Regions from separate parts of the Paenibacillus sp. FSL H7-0716 genome, predicted to be linked through region 1. Evidence: riboswitches for the same ligand, from Rfam matches in the RefSeq annotation. Region 1 holds a riboswitch; the other holds the start of a gene.

Region 1 (7,787 bases):
TTCCACTTTCTCCAAGGCAGATATTTTGGCATCTAGACCCACACAATCAATAACCACATCTGCGCCCCCATATGTTATCTCCTTCAAATGAGCTTCAATATCCTTAATCTCTTCAAAGTTGTAAATTTCGACATTATTGGTCAGCTTCGCATGCTGCAGACGATAGCCAATATGATCAACCGCAATGACTCTTGAGGCGCCTTTGATCCAAGCAAACTTTTGAGTTAACAGTCCAACGGGCCCGCAGCCGAGAACAATGACCGTATCTCCCGGCTTCACTCCCCCGCTTTCTACTCCCCACCAAGCAGTAGGAACGATATCCGATAAGAAAAGAAGCCGCTCATCTTCCATTTCTGCATCCTCAGGAACGACAAAAGGGCCAAAATTACCATAAGGTACCCGCAGCAATTCAGCTTGTCCGCCTGCAAAACCGCCATAAGTATCGGAATAACCAAGATAACCGCCTGTGTCCTTGGCGTCATTAGCATTGTCGCATTGGCTCTCCATCTCATGCTGGCAGAAAAAACACTTTCCACAGGCGACATTAAAGGGGATGATAACTCGGTCACCTTTTTTGACTTTAGTTACGTCAGGTCCCACTTCCTCAACAATCCCCATCGGCTCATGACCAATAATATAATCATCATGCATACCTGGAATTTCTCCGTTATAAATGTGCAGATCCGAGCCACAAATCGCCGTAGTGGTAATCCGAACGAGGATGTCATCTTTTTTCTCAAGCTTCGGATCAGCTACTTCTTTAACTTTCACTTTTTTCTTCCCTTGGTAGGTTAGTGCTTTCATGCTGTTAATCCGCTCCTTTGGAGATGGTTTAGAGATATAACGTTCATACCTTTCTATGTTATATCCCTAAGCCCTAAGCTCTTATCCATGAAGAAGCGGAGAATACATCATCAGTGCGTAATTATCAGTTACAGCTTCATCTCCAATTAGATCTCCAGAGCGTGTATATACTTTTCGACTGATCTTATTACTGCGTATATATCCGCCCCAGGGCTCTAAACTAATCCTATGATCACTTTCGTATACTTCATAATCATAAAGCGCCTGCTCATTGCATCTCCATTCCCCGTGTAAATGGCTATCGTCCAGCCAGAGCTTTAGTTGATACGTTTGAGCGGTGTTATTTTTCAATTGAAGATCCAAGTAGTTATAAGAACAGGTCGCCCCGCTTCCAAAAGGTTGTGTACGTTGTTCATCTGGAAATACATCATAGCTGTGACGATGCCGTTCCATAACGGTAAGTGGTGTGTGCAGTGCCATCCAATAGATCAGATTAGACAACTGGCATAAGCCTCCTCCAACCCCGGAATGAAAACCACCATAATGCAGTACCATACCCTCCAGATACCCTTTTCGCTTAGTGGGCTTACCAATACTTCTCCAGTAGGAAAAAGTCTCCCCCGGCTGCACAACAAGTCCATCCAGCTTCGCAATTGCCAGCCGTAAGTTAGTTATTTTATTGTATTGAAGCACCATATCTACATTCCGAAGACTTCTTAATAACGGGGTAGTATGAGTCATAGCTGTATAAGATAATGTTTCATCCGTACGCTGCTTCGCTATTTTGCTTCGTCCAGTGCACCATTTCAAATATCTTTTCCAAATAAAATATCGTTTGCCAGCAAACAATCTAAGGCGAGAACGCTTAATGGGCTTCATGGCAGCCTGGGGTGTATTCATCTAGAACTGAACCTCGCTTTCAGCTCGTAACTGGGCGAATCTACCTCCAATTATCGCATTATGATGCTTAACGATCTCCCTACTACTCAGAACCCCATTGTCAAAGGTACTATGGGCGTCTGAAACCAGTACACTTTTATATCCCATGCTGTATGCGCGTCTTATCGTCGTATCCAGACAGAATTCACTTTGCATCCCACAGATTACCAGATTCGTGATCCCGAGCTTCTGGAGTTCATCTTGCAATTCCGTTCGGTGAAAAGCATCCCAAGTAGGCTTCTCAACAATAACTTCGCCTTCTTGCGGTGTGATGCGGTGACTGATCTGCCAAGTGGGTGTACCTTTTGTGTATTCCTCATCTTCGGTATGTTGAATATACACAATAGGAGTACCTGCTAATCGAGCTTTTTGCTGAAGCGAGACAATCCTTTCCATTACACCCTCTTCATCGTACAGTTTTAAATCATAGGAGAACATGGCTTCTTGAACATCGATAATTAATAGTGCTGTTGATTGTTCCAAATGAATAACCTCCAAGAGCTTTTTCCAAAATCATACCAGAAACTGGGACAGACTATCTACCTGCTAGAAGTTACAACTGTTAAAAATAAAAACCGAGTATCTGTAAGCAGATACCCGGACGATTTCATCAATCTTTTATTTACCACGCTTATTATGCCAAATCAATGCATGCAGCTGTGGAAGTACACGAACCTTGTTCATATCCGAATCCACGATTACTTTATTAAACAACCACTCCAGCCTTCCCAGAAGCCGAGCAGAAATGTTGCCCTCTTCCGTGACATCATCATTACCAGGCTGCAGAAAGAGCTGCACATTCGGATATCGCTGGTGAACGTTTTTCGCATAATCAAAATCCTTATCATCAAACACTACGACCTTCAAGCTATGCGTAGAACGACCCAGTTTCTCCATCTTACTCATGATGTTATCTAGCATTTTCCAATTCGTTGTCATTCCTGAGCTTGGGGGTTTAGGACTGATTGTCAGCACATCCACGTCATTGAACCAATCCTGCCATTTACTCCCCTGAGTTTCTATCGCTGCTTTTATTCCGCGCTCATGAAGCAGATTGATGAAGGTACCCATTCCTTCACCAATCAAGGCAGGATTACCGCCTGAAATCGTAACACAGTCGAAATTATCTCCAGCTAACGCCAATAATTCATTTATGATTTCTTCTGCTTCCATCATGTGAACCTTATTCTTAACCGTACCATCCCAAGTAAAAGCGGAGTCACACCAGCCGCAGCGATAATCGCAGCCATAGGTGCGGACAAACATCGTCTTCACTCCAATTACCGCACCTTCGCCTTGAATAGTTGGACCGAACATTTCTATTACAGGAATCTTACTCACAGTCACAGCCTCCATACAAACGGTAGGATGGCCCTTCATCCGGAACATCTTCAGCCAGCACCTCTGCCCAAGAGGTTGGAGTCTCCCATAGCTTTACCGAGTACAATGGCAACCCTGCTTGCTTAAGCTTGTAGGCAATATATGAAGACATATTCTCCACTGTGGTGCGGAAAGACAACAAGGCTACTTTGGAGCCCGTATTCGTTAACGTCTCTAACACAGGTTCATTTCCCATGGCAAGAAAAGCGTGATCTAAACGATCTACAAGGCTTTGTTGTACTGTCATTTTGATATCGCTAAAATCAATGACAAAACCTTCATCCGAGTGGCCTTCCGCGGCCATAGGTTTGCCCTTCAGCACGACTTCGAGCTTATAAGTATGACCGTGCAGATTGCTGCATTTCCCTTTGTGTCCCACTAACTGGTGTGCCGCGTCGAACGTAAATATTTTGCAAACTGAAACCTCGTTAAGCATTAAGAGCCGGCCTCCATTCTCTCTGCCTCATATTGCTCAAGACCACGCTGACGCAATAGACAGGCTGGACAAGTACCGCAGCCACTGCCAATAATACCGTTGTAACAGGTCAGTGTGTGTTCGCGAACATAATCAAAATACCCCAGTTCATCGGCCATTTTCCACGTTTCTTTTTTATCAAGCCACATTAGGGGAGTGTGGATCGCAAACTCATAGTCCATAGATAAGTTCAGCGTAACATTCAATGATTTCACAAAAACATCACGGCAGTCCGGATAACCGCTAAAGTCCGTTTGGCAAACCCCAGTGACGATATGGGAGTACCCCAGTTGTTTAGCTAATATGGCGGCAAAAGATAAAAACAACAAATTACGTCCATCGACGAAAGTACTTGGAAGCTCATCCCCTTCACCAGCCACGATATCTATATCCTGACGGGTAAGTGCATTGGGTGCCAGCTGATTAAGCAGCCCCAGATCAAGAATATGCTGTTTTACATTAAACTTAGCTGCTATCTCTGTTGCAACTTCGATTTCAGCCGCATGACGTTGATTATAGTTGAAGGTAACTACCTGCACTTCCTCATACTGCTGCAATGCCCAAACCAGGCAAGTGGTACTATCTTGTCCGCCGCTGAATACGACGAGTGCTTTTTTGTTCATATGAATCTCTCCTTATCACAAGTTGGAATTTAGCGGTTGTCCACTTTTTCTGGATAGAGGTCGTGATTGATTAAGCGGTGTTCTGCCATCGCCTCATACTTCGTACCCGGTCTTCCATAGTTGCAATAAGGATCAATTGAAATGCCTCCGCGCGGAGTGAACTTGCCCCATACCTCAATGTAACGCGGATCCATCAGTGAGATCAGATCATTCATAATAATGTTGACACAGTCCTCATGAAAGTCACCATGGTTGCGGAAGCTAAACAGATACAGCTTTAATGATTTGGATTCCACCATTTTTTGTTCAGGAATATACGAAATATACAGCGTGGCAAAATCCGGCTGACCCGTTACAGGACACAAGCTAGTGAACTCAGGGCAGTTGAATTTAACAAAATAATCACGCCCGGGATGTTTGTTATCAAACACCTCCAGAATGTCTGGATCATAACCAAACTTGTACTGTGTTCCCTGATTACCAAGCAAAGTAACTTCTTGCATTTCCTCTTTCAATCTTCCTTCTGACACGACAAAAAACCCCTCTCTTTTCCTTCGGCCTTGGCCGGTAATGGAAAGAAGAACGAGATTTCGAAAACTTGGCTCCACTAAGAAGAAACGGAAGCATCGTCCGGATAAAGGACAGCAACCGCTTGTACTGTTTAATATATTCTTAGTTTTTTATAGAGGGAGTTCGCGAACCTCTCCTGCACAACTTTAGCGCAGACTTCTTCTTAAAACATATTGCGTCTTGAACTATACCATGGCTAGCCCGCTCCTGACAAGTTCTACTCTTTACGTACGTAGAATTTATGAAGTTCAAAAACAATGCCATTTGATCGTGAATTTCTTTTTAATCACATGAATTATTCATATGGTTAATTAAGATGTGGCAAAAAAAAGGATTCAAATCCTAAGAAAGGGGTAACTTATTCATAATAATCTTCGAGCTAAGGGTGGGAGCATGTTATGGAACAAAGTATACAGCAGCTTATGGATTGGCTTAACAATCATTTAAATGAAACAATCGCTATTGAAAAGAAAGAACTTCGTGATTTGGATAAAGTTCATTTCAATTTAGAGTCCGTAGATTTCCGGAGTGCAGACGATGTTATTGATGAATATCTTGGAAGTGCACTGATATTAAGAGGTTTCGGCAGCACACTTAACGCCGATGGTGAACTGGTATCCCTGCCACAATCCACTTATGATTTAGCTGTTGAAGGTCTTCAAATCGTAGACTTAGCCGACCGCAAGGCAGAAATAACTACGGACAGAGCTAATTACACCCTTTCAGTAGATTAAACGAACATGATTACGATAAGCAAAAAGAGCCCGCAGTTCGCTGCGGGCTCTTTTTGCTTATCATTTATTCTTCTCCAATGATCTCCACTTCAGTTTCCAGATCCACACCGAATTTATCCTTCACAGTCGCTCTTACATGGTGGATTAGCCCGATGTAATCACTGGCTGTTGCATTATCTGCATTCACAATAAATCCCGCATGCTTCTTGGATACCTCAGCACCGCCGATTCTTGTACCCTGTAAGCCGCTCTCTTGAATTAACTGACCTGCAAAACGGCCAGGAGGCCGCTTAAATACACTCCCACAGGATGGATACTCCAGCGGTTGCTTCGATTCACGTAAATAAGTTAACTCATCCATTTTTGCCTTGATCGTTAAAACATCACCGGAAGTCATAGCAAATTTGGCCTCAAGTACAATGTACTCACCGCTTGCGAACACACTTTTTCTGTATCCCCATTGCAGCTCATCACCTTGCAGAGTTACCATTTGCCCATTCTTATTTATAGCTAGTGCACTATGCAGGACATCTTTGATCTCACCGCCATAAGCACCTGCGTTCATATAAAGCGCTCCACCAACAGTTCCTGGAATGCCACAGGCGAACTCAAGACCCGTAAGTTCCTTATCAAGCGCATATCTGGAAACATCAATTATTTTGGCACCACATTGCGCATATAAGAGATTGTCGCGAATTCCCATTTCGGTCAGTCCTGCCGTTTGCAGAACGATCCCACGTACACCTCCATCACGGATAATCACATTGGAGCCATTCCCAAGTACCGTAAGGGTTATCCCATTTTGTTCTGCATATGTAACGATCTTTTGAATTTCATCATAAGTAGCTGGTGCAGCCAAAATATCAGCCTTGCCGCCCATTTTAGTGTACACGTGATCTTTTAAATTCTCATGACTTTTCACTATTCCTGCAGTCATTAGCTGCTCTAGGTCATCTTGAATTTTGTCAATATTCATGTTTTCATGCTCCTTTAACCATGTATAAATGATGGTCCTTGATCTATTTTAAAGAGTTATTATGAAATTGTAGGCAACCACAACTGTAACAACGAACAGGCTCCCTTGTCAATGACAGGAGCCTGTTCGTTGTATGATTTTAGATGATAATTACACAGCTTTATAGGCAGCAAGCTCGTAAGGAAGACACAGTGGCACACCCGTACGTGGATCCGGAACGATATCCGCTTCAATTCCAAACACTTCCCGCAATACATCTGGTGTCATAACCTCAGTAGGTGAGCCTTCGCTAACCACAGTACCGGACTTAATCGCTACCATATGCTGCGCATAACGAGTAGCATGATTCAAATCATGCACGACCATGATGATGGTACGGCCCTCTTCCTCATTCAGCTTTTGCAAAAGTTGAAGAACTTCGAGTTGATGCGCCATATCTAGGAACGTTGTAGGCTCGTCAAGGAATAAAATATCTGTTTCTTGTGCTAACGCCATAGCGATCCAAGCGCGTTGACGTTGTCCACCTGAGAGACGGTCAATAGGGCGATCATGAAAAGATTCCATTCCCGTAACAGAGATGGCGTTGGAGATGATGTTACGATCCTCAGCGGTCATCGTGCCAAATCCCTTTTGATGAGGGAAACGACCGTAGCTGACCAGCTCAGACACCGTCAAACCGTCAGGAGCCGTTGGGTTCTGCGGTAGAATCGCTAGCTGACGAGCAACCTCTTTAGTTGAAAAGTTATGAATTGATTTGCCGTCCAGCATTACGGTGCCACTCTTCGGCTTCATAATCCGGGCCATCGTTTTGAGGATTGTAGATTTACCGGAGCCGTTAGCGCCCACCAGTGCGGTGATTTTTCCCGTAGGGATAGACAAGTTCAATCCTTTAACTATAGTAGCCTCTGCATACCCAATACTTAATTCTTCTGTATTCAAACGTTCTGACATGATCTACAACTCCCTTAAAAGATTTATGGAGCTATGCTCCTAAGTATGAACGAATTTACGCTTTAGACTTGGCGAGTAAATATAAAAAGTAAGGTGCGCCAATAATCGCAACCACAATGCCAGTAGGAACTTCCGCAGGTTGCAGCACCCATCTGCCGATGGTATCGGCGGTAATCATAAGAAGCGAGCCTGTCAAAGCACTAGCAGGTAGTAACACCTGATGACGGGGTCCCACGAGCCTGCGAGCCAGGTGTGGTGCTATCAGGCCGACGAAGCCAATACCTCCGCTTACTGCGACGCAGGCGCCGGCAAGCGCTACGGCTGTTACCAGAAGG
Region 2 (7,787 bases), on a different contig from region 1:
TCTTTCACTGCAAAAGCTCCCGCAGCAATAACATCGCCAGCTTCTGTTGTAAGGATCACTTTCACAAAGCAGTCGTCAGCTGCAAAATCAAAAATCACGACACTATCGACCTCTATAGGCTTATGAAATTTCATATCATATTGAGTGATCCACTGTGTAGGGTGCTCAGCAATGTACAAGGATTGGGCTAATCCCATAAGATACATCCCATGTGCGATGGGTCGCTCCAAACCAGCCTTGACTGCGGCCTCTGCATCTAGATGTATAGGCGCCAAATCTTGAGAAGCAGCTGCATATTGCCGGATAGCTTCAGCTGTTACGCACTTTTTTATCATGATCATCACCTACCCGAATTAACACCGTTTCTGCGGTGACTATAAGCTCACCCTCACACCTACAAACCAGCGTATGTGTGTAAAAAGTCAGTTTACCCTGTCTGCCTTCTTTTTGCACCTCACCCGTTAACGCTAATTCACAATCCAAAATCATCCCCGCCGTAATCGGAGCCTGATATGAAAATTTCTGAGTGCCGTGAAGCAAGGGTTCACCGATGATTAACCATGGAATATCGAAGTTTTGCCAGAAAATAATAGGCATCGTCGCAGGAGCAATCAGCTTTCCATTTATCGTCTGCATGGGTGCTTCGATACTCTGTGCGTAGTCCGAAATCCAATCAGCCGTCATATGGATCTGATGTCGGACACTGTTCATTCTATAACCTCCACGAGTGTTGCCAGACCTATCCCGCCGCCGATTCCCAGAGTAGCAAGCCCTCGTTGGTAAGGAGCTTTTTGCATTTCAGCACATAACCGAGTCATTAAAATAGCCCCGGAAGCTCCGTATGGATGGCCTATTGCTAAAGCACCCCCGCCAAGATTGACCTTTTCCTGTGGAATTTGAAGCTCATTCAGTGAAGCCAATACTTGTGAAGCAAAAGCCTCGTTAAACTCTACGATATCTAAATCGGCAACGGTAAGCTTTTGGCGTTTTAACACCTTTTGCACAGCTGGTACAGGCCCCATCCCTAAATAGTTCGGATCTACACCCGCAGCTTGCGCATCCACGACCCGTAAAATAGGCTTCAGCTTAAGCTGCTGGCATTTCTCCCGAGACATCATTAATAGAAGCGCTGCGCCATCATTAATAGGACAGGCATTTCCAGCAGTGACGGTACCCTTTTCTTCAAAAATTGGCGGCAGCTTTTGCAGCTTGTCCAGACTCGTATTTGCCCGAGGACATTCGTCGGTGCTCACCCACTGCCCCTCTACCTGAAGAGGTACTATCTCCTGCCGAAACCGGTCACTTTGCTGCGCATAAACCGCCTTTTGATGGCTTTTTAAGGCATATTGATCCTGCTCTTCTCGAGAAATCCCGTATTTCCTTGCTACATTCTCTGCAGCAATTCCCATATCCGGATCACCGTAAGAGCTAGGCGTAAAATGTGCACGGGTATACAGCTGTGGAACCCCCATTAACGTCTGTGGTTTAGCCATTTTCCATGGAGCACGGCTCGTACTTTCGACACCACCCGCTAAATAAATCTCACCAGCGCCGCTTTGAATCAGTCTTGCTGCTATATTAATAGCCTCTAGCCCAGATCCGCACTGACGATCCACGGTGACGCCCGGAACCGAAACAGGCAGCCCCGCTTCAAGCGCAGCTACCCGGGCAATATTACCTCCTGGGCCCACAACATTCCCAATAATGACATCATCGATCAGTTCTTTAGGCAAGTTCGTTTCGGCTACAATATGCTGAATAAGCGGCGCCAGTAATGCTTCCGGCTCAAGTGTACTTAATAAGCCACCCATTCTGCCAATCGGTGTACGTTTTGCCATGACAATTACTGCTTCTATCATACCATCGCTCTTTTCACATAGTCTTTCATCGCTTGCCGGGCAATTTTGCCGCTGCTTGTATAGATAAATTCATCCAGGGTTAGCAGCTGCTTCGGCGCTTTGTAGCTCGCTAAATACTGGCGGCAATAATTCTTAATTTCGTCGACAGATAAGTGCTGCTCTCCGCTCCACTTCACGAGGGCTATCAGCTGTTCTCCCCAGTAATCGTCAGGCACGCCAAGCACCATCACTTCATCTATTTCCGGAAGAAACTCCAGCACCCTCTCTATTTCTTCTGGATAAACGTTCAGGCCTCCGGATATGATTTTATTCTTCAAACGTCCCGCCATATATAAATAACCAGCTTCATCCTGATAAACATAGTCTTCTAAAACAAGCCATCCCTCTCTAAAAGCTGCTGCTGTCTCATTCGGCAATTGATGGTAGCCTAAAAATATCATATCACTACGCACATATAGCTGCCCAATCTCCCCAGGAGGGACTTCCCGGAACTGTTCATCACGAATGGAAATTTGCACCCCGGGATAAGGTTGGCCTACAGAGGTCGGATTATGCTCGGTCAGAACATCCAAATAACTAATATAGCTCGCTTCTGAAGAACCGTAGGATTCATAAAGACGCGCTCCACCAAACACTTCCCTGCCCCTTTTCTTGGACAACTCCGACCACTTTGCACCTGAGCTAATAATCGCATCCATCTGTATCTGCCCAGGTACAGCCTGCTGCATCATGGATTCGATCATTGTTGGTACGACGAACAGCACCACACCCGGAATTTGCCGGCACAGCTCTAACACCTGCGTGGCACTAAATTTTTGTGTGATATGAAAAGTTGCTCCACCATATAGACTCTGCATAACGGCGAATAAAGATAGGGAATGCACAAATGGACCTGGTGCCAAAACATCCTTCATAGCTTCCAATTCAAAAGCTATATTCGAGACCTCAAAGCTTTTTAACCATGATAAATGGGTACGCATATAACCTTTGGGCAACCCGGTTGTGCCTGAAGTAAAGCCAATAAATAATAATTCATTCGTCTCATCCAACTCAGCCTCCGGCTTCAGGGCAGCCAGCCACTGATCATAGGAACCTGTTCGTTCATTTGAGAAGGCCAGTGTTGGGATCGCTTGATCCTTGAAGACCAGATTCTTTGCGGTTTCCGGCTCGGCAAAAATCATTGTCGGCTGGCACTGTTCTATAATAACCTGCAGTTCATTAGCACTCCATTTGGGATCTAAGGGAATGGGAACACAGCCCGCATAAATCGCCCCCAAAAAAACCTCAACAAATTCAATACGATTCGTAGATAAAATCGCGATTTTGTCATGCCTCAGACCCTTTTGCTGTAAGCCATTCGCGATTCTCCGCATCGTTTCTACTAATGTGGCATAGGTATGACTTGCTTGGTCATGGGTTAAGGCAATGCTGTCGGGCTGCTGTGCTGCATGACGCAGTATAGGCACTACTAGATTCATCCTTGATCACACCTGTTCGTAATTTCTGTGACTACCGATTATATACATTCTCTTCAATCGGACTGCCCCGCAAGTCCAGCCCAGACCAAAGGATATGTGATAAGCGCCATCGCAGGCGCTCCTGTTAAACTAATCCGCTAGAATTGCTACGATAGCTTATTTTAGCTTTATATTATTTTTATGTACACATTTTCATGTAACTATTAAGTCCATCCTACAACTAAAAAAATAGCCAGCACGTATCGATTATGATCGGTACGCGCTGGCTGTATTGTTGTTTAGTCCTTCTTTTGAACAGATGATGGTGTACCCTCTTCAGCAAAAGTAAAGGTTCGGGCGATATATAAGATAGGTGTGCTTACTGCGGTTAGTAAGAACTTCGCTAGATAAGTTGTAAGCAAAATTTCAAGCCATACATTCCAGTCATACAAGCCCGCAAACGCAATGGTGCAGAAGATAAGTGTATCCACAAAGGAGCTAATCATCGTACTGCCGTTGGAACGAATCCACAGCTGACTTGAGGTGCTGTAATATTTACGAATCCAAGAGTACAACCGAACATCTAGGAACTGACTAATGAAGTAAGCAGTAAGACTACCCAAAGCTAGTCGAGGCATCAGCCCAAAAATCGTCTCCAAAGAAGACTGAGCGATATCGGTCTCCTGCGGCTTAAATACTAGTACCATCTGCATAATGACTGTAGTCATAAGCAAGGTGAAGAAACCAAACCAGACCGCTTTACGCGCTTCCGCTCTTCCGTACTTCTCATTAAGTAAATCGCTGGTCATATATAAAGTGACATACATCGTATTTCCGAGTGTCATCACAATATCAAATGGCATAGCAATCGTCTTAGCTACCTGAATGTTAGCAATTACAGTAGCAATACCTACCCAGGCATACATTCCACTTTTCCCGAACAGGCGGTAACAGAGCAGAAAAAAAGCAAAATTGACAATAACAAATAAAACTCCCCACAGCAAATTAAACATATTACTGAAATTCCTCCTAGTTTTGTTTACGCGGGATGGTTACGAACCGCGGCTTACAATATTAAATTTTCGGAACAAAACATTAATACTCTATCACAATAGCGCTAAACAATCCATAAAAATAATATTTTTATATGAAATTGGTAGTTCCAGTTCTTTTTTTTCGACAATTATCTAAAATAGTCAGCAATAATTCATTTTTTTCAGAAAAAAATGCTCTATAGGACAAAACTTTCACTATTCATCCAGAGGTTAATTCTATAGAATAGTATCAAACACCTTATTCCCGATCCATTTAGTAGAAATATGACATAACTATGGAATATATCTCGGGTCGCCAATTTCCAGCAGTTGGCATGGAGTATCTAGTGAAGACCAAAAAAGAAATGACCTCACCGTCCATAAAAAAAGGAGAGAACGATATGTTTCGTATCAAGCATTCGATCAGTCGCAAATTTACGCGTTTATTATTTGTTGTTCTGTTGCTCACGTCTCTTTTGTTAAGCACCAGCTTCTATTTTATCTCTATCAGTATCTTCAACAGCTATGTTATGCCGCAGATTAACAAAATCCTTACTGCCGCTGCTCAGGACGTATATAAGAATCTCAACGTAATGCACGCCCAGCAAACCCTAAATAAGAACGATCAGTCTGCCACCAATCTCGAGTTCTATTTTCAGGAAAAGAGGAAACAACATGGAGTGGAAACCATTTTTCTGGTCAATCTGAAAGGGAAAGAAGCTGAGATTCTATCCGCAGATCACGATGCAAAATTGCAACGGGCAGAAAGTGTCACCGTATCCTCTGCAATGCAACAAGCCTCTAAAGGAAAAACTGGACTAAGCGATACATATAGCGACGCGCATGGTATACATAAAACAGCTTATATCGGTATTCCCGGAAGTACGATGATCATCGGTGTAAGCAGTGACGTAAGCTTCATTCAAGAAAAAACAGACAGCATTCTATGGACAAGTGCCGGCATCACACTTCTGACGTTGATCATCGGCCTAACTGGTGCATGGTTTATGAGTGTGCGTATAACACGTCCAATCTCAAAACTGGCAGCTTATAGTGCCCGGCTCGCAGAGGGAGATTTCACCGAAGAATTATCAATTAAAGGAAATGACGAAGTTGCACAGTTGTCCGTAAGCTTCCAAGCGATGACCCAACGCCTGAAAGAAATGATCGGACATGTACTGGTAACCTCTAATACTGTCGTTGCAGATTCCAACTCTTTAAAAGAACGTGTTGAGGTTCTCAATGATATGGCAGAACACTCCAGCTCATCGGTAGTAGAAATCGGCAAAGGTAGTACGACTATCGCTAGCAGTGCATCAGATAACTCGAGAGCAATGGAAGAAATCAATTTAGGCATTCAAAGTATTGCCTCAGCAGCGAATGAAGTCACGGAGCAAATCAGTGAGGCTTCCGCTGAAGCAAGTGGCGGTAATGAAATTGCTCAAAGCGCTGTGCTGCAAATGCGCCAGGTTGAACGTGCTTCCCTACAGTCACTGGATCAGTTACAAATCATGAATGAGCGTTCAGTAATGATCGGAGAAGTCGTTCACAGTATTACTGAAATTACGAAGCAGATCCAAATGCTGTCGCTGAATGCTTCAATTGAAGCTGCACGCGCAGGAGAGCATGGACGCGGCTTTGCTGTTGTTGCTGGAGAAGTGCGCAAGCTGTCTGAACAATCCCGTAACGCAAACGAACAGATCCGTGACTTCCTACTTGGACTTCAGGAAGATATGAGCCGCTCCGTTACCGAGATGAACCATGTGAATTCTGAGGTTGCCTCTGGAGTCGGCAAAGTAGCAGAAGCAGGTGATGCCTTTAATCACCTCCTGATTCTTATCCAAAGCATCAATCACAGCATCCAATCCGTATCTGCGGCTACACAGCAAATCTCGGCAAGTACAGAAGAAGTCAGCGCTTCCGTCGAAGAAACTGCACAAATTACATCCAGATCGCAAGAAAGTGCGGACACACTCGCTGCTAACTCAGAGCGGCAGCGCGTCGAACTGGAAGGCCATGCAGAAACCGTTAAACATCTATACGAGCAAGCCAAGAAACTCCAAGAAGCTGTGCAGCAATTTAAGATTTAACGCTTGTAAACCAAAAACCCCCGTTCACACGAAAGTGTTGAACAGGGGTTTTTAGTTTACAATGGCTCGCTAGCGCTTGCGGAGGTCTCGCTTAGACTCGGGCGTCATTTGCCGCTGGCTTGCGCGATACTCTCATTTAGACTCGGTGCGTCATGTGCTGCTGGCTTGCGCGATACTCTCATTTAGACTCGGTGCGTCATGCGCTGCTGGCTTGCGCGATACTCTCATTTAGACTCGGCGCGTCATGCGCTGCTGGCTTGCGGACTCAGATGTCGCTATTACTCGAAAAACCGCCATTTGGAGGCTTTTTCGGACTCGAGAGACGCTATTGCCTCATAATCAACCCAGACTCAGCCTATTTCGCTCAAATAGCGCCTCTGGTGTCCGAAAACGCTCCAAAATAACCCTTTTTTTCGCAAATAAAGTCTCCTGAGTCCGGAGCCAAGTTACTTACAGCAAATTACTCAAAGTTCCTCCGTGGCGCTACCTACTGCAAATTACTCAAAGTGCCTCCGTGGCGCTACCTACTGCAAATTACTCAAAGTTCATCCGTCGATGCTACCTACAGTAAATTACTCCAAGTCCCTCCGTGGATGCTACCTACAGCAATAGAATCGGCTACATGCGCTAGCTTGCGCGAAGCTCTCACTTAGACTCAACACACCATTTGCTGCTGGCTTGCGGACTCAGATGCCGCTATTACTCGAAAAACCGCCATTTGGAGGCTTTTTCGGACTCGAGAGACGCTATTGCCTCATAATCAACCCAGACTCAGCCTATTTTGTTCAAATAGCGCCTCTGGTGTCCGAAAAAGCTCCAAAATAACCCTTTTATCGCAAATAAGGCCTCCTGAGTCCGGAGTCAAGTTACTCACCTAGTAAAAACTAGGATACTCAGTGTTTTTCAGCTTTTATGGCTATGTAACCCTCACTCAACCTAGTGCCGCGGTGCCCAGAGGATGACCGAAACACCGATCACACAAATAACAGCTCCGACCCAGTCGTATACGTCTGGTGTCTTCTTGTCTACAAGCCATCCCCATAAGACCGCGAGTACGATAAACACCCCACCGTAAGCCGCATACACTCTGCCGAAGGAAGGGAATTTCTGCAACGTAGGGATAATCCCATACGCTATCAGAATCAAGGACCCCACTAAACCGTACCAAAGTGGCCGTGATTCTCTCAACCATAACCATACTAAATATCCGCCACCGATCTCAGCAAGCCCAGCAATTATAAACAGCAGAATGGCAAATAACATGTCATCCCTCTTCCCTATCTATCTCATAAAAACGCAAAGGTTACTCATAACAAATTGTACTCAAGGTTCACCGTGGAGCTCCTA

What was found. Region 1 has a riboswitch for preQ1 ahead of queF (preQ(1) synthase). Riboswitches for the same ligand answer to the same signal wherever they lie in the genome.
Region 2: another riboswitch for preQ1. It lies ahead of MHH60_RS06555 (queuosine precursor transporter); the one in region 1 lies ahead of queF (preQ(1) synthase).

Annotation. Positions count from the first base shown of each region.
Region 1 is NZ_JBBODA010000001.1:617,464-625,250, forward strand. Features, by position in the region: gene MHH60_RS02735 (zinc-dependent alcohol dehydrogenase) at 1-804, opposite strand, end outside; gene MHH60_RS02740 (VanW family protein) at 886-1,704, opposite strand; gene MHH60_RS02745 (cysteine hydrolase family protein) at 1,705-2,226, opposite strand; gene queE (7-carboxy-7-deazaguanine synthase QueE) at 2,362-3,084, opposite strand; gene MHH60_RS02755 (6-pyruvoyl trahydropterin synthase family protein) at 3,077-3,559, opposite strand; gene queC (7-cyano-7-deazaguanine synthase QueC) at 3,559-4,221, opposite strand; gene queF (preQ(1) synthase) at 4,251-4,724, opposite strand; PreQ1 riboswitch class I at 4,888-4,931, opposite strand; gene MHH60_RS02770 (hypothetical protein) at 5,190-5,525, shown strand; gene murB (UDP-N-acetylmuramate dehydrogenase) at 5,590-6,501, opposite strand; gene MHH60_RS02780 (ABC transporter ATP-binding protein) at 6,652-7,452, opposite strand; gene MHH60_RS02785 (FecCD family ABC transporter permease) at 7,508-7,787, opposite strand, start outside.
Region 2 is NZ_JBBODA010000003.1:408,659-416,445, forward strand. Features, by position in the region: gene MHH60_RS06535 (MaoC family dehydratase) at 1-335, opposite strand, end outside; gene MHH60_RS06540 (FAS1-like dehydratase domain-containing protein) at 310-711, opposite strand; gene MHH60_RS06545 (thiolase family protein) at 708-1,859, opposite strand; gene MHH60_RS06550 (AMP-binding protein) at 1,856-3,337, opposite strand; gene MHH60_RS06555 (queuosine precursor transporter) at 3,616-4,329, opposite strand; PreQ1 riboswitch class I at 4,340-4,385, opposite strand; gene MHH60_RS06560 (methyl-accepting chemotaxis protein) at 4,752-6,440, shown strand; gene MHH60_RS06565 (YnfA family protein) at 7,377-7,703, opposite strand.